DNA from 2 places in the Pseudomonas sp. S3_A03 genome. Region 2 is predicted to be linked to the other one. Evidence: predicted binding sites of a transcription regulator. Region 2 holds the regulator's gene; the other holds the start of a gene.
What was found. Region 2 encodes sigma-54, which starts transcription at its own class of promoters, with help from an activator protein. Its sites were predicted from a motif close to ANTGGCATNNANNTTGCTNT; they were not measured.
Positions count from the first base shown of each region.

Region 1 (3,110 bases), 570 kb from region 2:
GCGTTCAGTGCATAGAACGGCAGCGTTTGTACGTCGATGCCGGCGATTTCCAGCGGCTCATCTTCCGCGGCATCCGGGTGACGGATGTCGATGACGATCTGGCCGGCCAGGGCTTCGCTGACTTCTTCGATCTGCACATCCTGGCCCAACTCGTCGATAACACGATCGATCGGTACCAGCTTGGCGTTCTCGAGCGCACGCTCCAGAATCGCCATATCAAACTGTTGTTCTTCGTACTCCACGCGGTTGCGCTTGGCGTGGGTCTTGGGGTTCACCGAGATGACCCCGCAGTACTCAGGCATATGCTTGGCGAAGTCGGCGGTGCCGATTTCTTCCGCCAAATCGATGATGTCCTGCTTGTGGCTGGCGATCAGCGGGCGCAGCACCAGCTTCTCGGTCACGCAGTCGATCAGCGACAGGTTCGGCAGCGTCTGGCTGGAAACCTGGGAAATCGCTTCGCCGGTCACCAGCGCGTCGATCTGCAATTGATCGGCGATACGGGAGGCCGCGCGCAACATCATACGCTTCAATACCACGCCCATATGACTGTTATCGACTTTGCCGAGAATTTCGCCCAGCACTTCCTCGAACGGTACGCTCACAAATAGCACGCGTTGGGAGCTGCCGTACTTCTTCCAGATAAAGTGCGCAACTTCCATCACGCCCAATTCGTGTGCGCGCCCACCCAGGTTGAAGAAGCAGAAGTGGCTCATCAGGCCGCGGCGCATGATCTGGTAGGCCGCCACCGTGGAATCGAAACCGCCGGACATCAGCACCAGGGTCTGTTCCAGGGCGCCGAGCGGGTAGCCGCCGATGCTGTTGTGCTGGCTGTGGATCACAAACAACCGTTGGTCGCGAATTTCCATGCGCACTTCAATTTGCGGCGCTTTCAGGGAAATTCCAGCGGCGCCGCACTCGCGACGCAGCTTGCTGCCGACGTATTTCTCCACGTCCATGGAGCTGAACGGGTGCTTGCCGGCACGCTTGCAGCGCACCGAAAAAATCTTGCCTTCAAGGTTGTCGCCAAAATGCAGTTTGCATTTTTCGGTGATGTCGTCGAAGTCACCCAGCGGGTACTCATCCACTTGCAGGAAATGCGCAATGCCCGGCATGCAGCTCAGGCGCTCGGTCATATCCTTCAAGGCTTTGGCGTCGGTCAGGCGGGTTTCCAGCTCGAGGTTGTCCCACACGCCATTCACCACCACAGCCGGGTCCAGATCTCGGAGCACGGCACGGATGTTCTTGGCCAATTGACGGATAAAACGCATCCGTACCGGTCGGCTCTTGATGGTGATTTCGGGGAAGACTTTAACGATTAATTTCATGGAAACAGCGCGCGCCGGGCCTGCTGAAAAAGGGGGGCGCGGATTATAGCGGAAATCGCTCAAGGTTTAACCAGTTAATATGCACTCACACCGCAACGCACTAAAGCGGTGCATTTGCATGCGCATGCGCCACATTGCAGTGCGCTATTTCCGGGCTTTTGTCGCTGCGCACCTTTATAGGGTCGCTTTTGGCGCAAAAAACCCATGTTGGCGCACTGGCATGCAATTTGCTCTCTTGTGAGGCAGGTTGCCATGGCGGACTATCCGCGCCGGCATCACCCACATTCTAAGGGCTAACTCCACTACCCCAGCCCGAAGCCACCCGGAGGACACTATGTCGAAGTCGGTTCAACTCATCAAAGATCATGACGTTAAATGGATTGATCTGCGCTTCACGGACACCAAAGGCACTCAGCACCACGTGACCATGCCGGCTCGCGACGCGCTGGATGATGCTTTCTTCGAAGAAGGCAAAATGTTCGACGGTTCCTCCATTGCCGGCTGGAAAGGCATCGAAGCCTCCGACATGATCCTGATGCCGGACGACAGCACTGCCGTCCTTGACCCGTTCACCGAAGACCCAACCCTGATCATCGTCTGCGACGTGATCGAGCCTTCGACCATGCAAGGCTACGATCGCGACCCACGTGCGATCGCCAAGCGCGCCGAGGAATACCTGAAGTCGACCGGTATCGGCGACACCGTATTCGTAGGCCCGGAACCAGAGTTCTTCATCTTTGATTCGGTCAAGTTCAAGTCCGACATCTCCGGTTCCATGTTCAAAATCTTCTCCGAGCAAGGCTCGTGGATGTCCGACCAGGACGTGGAAGGCGGCAACAAAGGCCACCGTCCAGGCGTCAAAGGTGGCTACTTCCCGGTTCCGCCGTTCGACCACGACCACGAAATCCGTACCTCCATGTGCAACGCCATGGAAGAAATGGGCCTGGTCATCGAAGTTCACCACCACGAAGTGGCGACTGCCGGCCAGAACGAAATCGGTGTGAAGTTCAACACCCTGGTAGCCAAGGCTGACGAAGTCCAGACCCTGAAGTACTGCGTACACAACGTAGCTGATGCCTACGGCCGTACCGCTACCTTCATGCCTAAGCCACTGTACGGCGATAACGGTTCGGGTATGCACGTTCACCTGTCCATCGCCAAAGAAGGCAAGAACACCTTCGCCGGCGAAGGTTATGCCGGCCTGTCCGACACCGCCCTGTACTTCATCGGCGGTATCATCAAGCACGGTAAGGCCCTGAACGGCTTCACCAACCCGTCGACCAACTCCTACAAGCGTCTGGTCCCAGGTTTCGAAGCACCGGTGATGCTGGCCTACTCGGCTCGCAACCGTTCCGCCTCGATCCGTATTCCTTACGTGTCCAGCCCACGCGCTCGCCGTATCGAAGCGCGCTTCCCGGATCCGGCAGCCAACCCATACCTGGCCTTCGCTGCGCTGGTCATGGCTGGTCTGGACGGCATCCAGAACAAGATCCACCCAGGCGATGCCGCCGACAAAAACTTGTACGACCTGCCGCCTGAAGAGGCCAAAGAGATCCCACAAGTGTGCGGCAGCCTGAAAGAAGCCCTGGAAGAGCTGGACAAGGGCCGTGCGTTCCTGACCAAAGGCGGCGTATTCAGCGACGACTTCATCGATGCCTACATCGAGCTCAAAAGCGAAGAAGAAATCAAGGTTCGCACCTTCGTACACCCACTGGAATACGAGCTGTACTACAGCTGCTGATCCGGTAGCGCTGCTTGACGCAGCGTGATGAAAAAGGCCTCCTT
Region 1 is NZ_CP162753.1:4,445,161-4,448,270, reverse strand. Features, by position in the region: gene thiI (tRNA uracil 4-sulfurtransferase ThiI) at 1-1,325, opposite strand, end outside; gene glnA (glutamate--ammonia ligase) at 1,660-3,066, shown strand.
Region 1: glnA (glutamate--ammonia ligase) is a predicted target of sigma-54. The motif match lies at 1,540-1,559, and genes of this name have one in related genera.

Region 2 (3,110 bases):
GGCGTATTGATCACCGACCACAACGTGCGTGAAACCCTCGATATCTGCGAAACCGCGTATATCGTCAACGATGGCCAGTTGATCGCCGAAGGCGATTCCGCGACCATCCTGGCCAACGAACTGGTCAAGGAAGTGTACCTGGGTCACGAGTTCCGCCTGTAAAACCACCTGTATGAACAGGGGGTGGCAGGTCGTTTGTCCGAAGCGCGCGTACCAAAGAAAAACCTACGGTTTTTTTATTGTTACCGCGCTCTAGGCAAAGCCCTCGATATCAGGCATATAATTTGCTTATGTTTGGCGCTCACGCGCCCTGTCGTGGATGGCGCATTGCGCCGGCGAATAAGGTGTTAAGCCCCTGCCATGAAACCATCGCTAGTCCTGAGAATGGGCCAGCAGCTGACGATGACACCGCAGCTGCAACAGGCCATCCGCCTGCTCCAATTGTCGACCCTGGACCTGCAACAGGAAATCCAGGAGGCCCTGGAGTCCAATCCGATGCTCGAACGCCAGGAAGAAGGCGACGACTTCGATAATGCAGACCCGCTGGCCGACAACATCGAGCAAAAACCCAATTCCGACGTGCAGGAACCCTCCTACCAGGAAACCGCCCCAACGGTGGATAACCTTGAGGAAGGCGACTGGAACGAACGCATTCCCAACGAACTCCCGGTGGATACCGCCTGGGAAGACGTCTACCAGACCAGCGCGAGCAGCCTGCCCAGCAACGATGATGACGAGTGGGACTTCACCACCCGCACCTCCGCCGGCGAAAGCCTGCAGAGCCATCTGTTGTGGCAACTGAACCTCGCACCGATGTCCGACACCGATCGCCTGATCGCCGTCACGCTGATCGATTGCATCAACAACCAGGGTTATCTGGACGAGACGCTCGAGGAGATTCTGGAGGCCTTCGACCCTGAACTGGACATTGAGCTGGACGAAATCGAAGCCGTCCTGCACCGCATCCAGCAGTTCGAGCCTGCGGGTATTGGCGCCCGCTCCCTGAGCGAATGCCTGTTGCTGCAACTGCGCCAGCTGCCCGCCAAGACACCTTGGCTGGCTGAATCACAGCGCCTGGTCACCGATTACATCGACCTGCTGGGCAGCCGCGACTACAGCCAGTTGATGCGCCGCATGAAGCTCAAAGAAGATGACCTGCGCCAGGTTATCGAACTGGTGCAAAGCCTCAACCCGCGCCCGGGCTCGCAGATCGAGTCCAGCGAAGCCGAATATGTGGTCCCTGACGTGATTGTGCGCAAGGACAACGAACGCTGGCTGGTGGAATTGAACCAGGAGTCGGTGCCACGCCTGCGGGTCAACCCGCAATATGCCGGTTTTGTGCGCCGCGCCGACACCAGCGCCGACAACACCTTCATGCGCAACCAGTTGCAGGAAGCCCGCTGGTTCATCAAGAGCCTGCAGAGCCGTAACGAAACCCTGATGAAAGTTGCCACCCAGATCGTCGAGCATCAGCGCGGCTTCCTGGAATACGGCGACGAGGCGATGAAGCCTCTGGTGCTGCATGACATCGCCGAGGCGGTAGGCATGCACGAATCAACGATTTCACGGGTGACGACGCAAAAATTCATGCATACCCCACGGGGTATATATGAGCTCAAATACTTTTTCTCCAGCCATGTCAGCACCTCCGAAGGCGGCGAATGCTCGTCCACGGCGATCCGCGCGATCATCAAAAAACTGGTTGCCGCGGAAAATCAGAAAAAGCCGTTGAGTGACAGCAAGATCGCTGGTTTACTGGAGGCACAAGGCATTCAGGTCGCCCGTCGAACCGTCGCCAAGTACCGCGAGTCCCTTGGGATCGCGCCTTCCAGCGAGCGTAAGCGTTTGATGTGACGGGCGGGCCACAGCGTTCCAGTGGCAGGCGTCTTTGCCTGCCGCTTTATGCACTGGCAACGAAGGAGAAGCTGTATGCAAGTCAACATCAGTGGACACCAGCTGGAAGTCACCAAGCCCCTGCGTGAGTACACCGAGAGCAAGCTGAACAAGCTTGCGGGGCATTTTGACAAGATCACCAACGTGCAGGTCATCATGGAGGTCGATAAGCTCAAGCAGAAAATCGAGGCCACCCTGCACGTACCGAATGCCAAGCTCGTCGCCAATGCTGAGCATGAGGACATGTACGCGGCGATTGACTCGCTCTACGACAAGCTGGACCGCCAACTCATAAAGCATAAGGAAAAGAATCTGCACCTGATGCAAGGTACAGGTCGTTAACTCTCCCCCCATGATCCGACTTGAAACCATCCTGACCCCCGGCCGTTCCCTCGTGAACGTGCCGGGCGGCAGCAAGAAAAAAGCCCTTGAACAAATTGCCAACCTGATCGCCCGCGAAGTGCCGGATCTGGAGATGCAAGTTGTCTTCGAGGCACTGGTTGCCCGTGAAAAACTCGGTTCCACCGGTTTTGGCAACGGCATCGCCATTCCTCACTGCCGCCTCAAAGGCTGTGACACCCCCGTGAGCGCCCTGCTGCATCTGGAAGCTCCGATCGATTTTGACGCCATCGACGGCGCCCCGGTTGACCTGCTGTTTGTGCTGCTGGTCCCGGAAGCCGCCACCGATGCGCACCTGGAACTGCTCCGGCAGATCGCCAGCATGCTCGACCGCAAGGAGGTACGCGACAAACTGCGCAGTGCCAGCAGCAACGCGGCGCTGTATCAAGTTGTCCTGGATGAACAAAACGGGCAGTAATCATGCGTTTGATCATCGTCAGCGGCCGCTCAGGCTCGGGTAAAAGCACCGCCCTCAATGTTCTTGAGGACAGCGGCTTCTATTGCATCGACAACCTGCCCGCCGGCCTGCTGCCGGAACTGGCCGAACGGGCGCTTATCCACACCGAGTTGGCGCAACCCCTGGTGGCGGTTTCGATTGATGCCCGCAACTTGCCCAGCCATCTCTCGCGCTTCCCGGAACTGCTTGAGGAAGTGCGCGCCAAACATATTCATTGTGATGTGCTGTACCTGGACGCTGACGAAGAGACACTGCTCAAGCGCTTCTCCGAAACCCGTCGACGCCACCCCCTCAGCAGCCCCCACCGCTCCCTGGCCGAAGCCATCGAGGATGAAACCAAGCTGCTGGGGCCGATCATTGA
Region 2 is NZ_CP162753.1:5,011,915-5,015,024, reverse strand. Features, by position in the region: gene lptB (LPS export ABC transporter ATP-binding protein) at 1-162, shown strand, start outside; gene AB4O25_RS22930 (RNA polymerase factor sigma-54) at 361-1,854, shown strand; gene hpf (ribosome hibernation-promoting factor, HPF/YfiA family) at 1,930-2,235, shown strand; gene ptsN (PTS IIA-like nitrogen regulatory protein PtsN) at 2,246-2,710, shown strand; gene rapZ (RNase adapter RapZ) at 2,713-3,110, shown strand, end outside.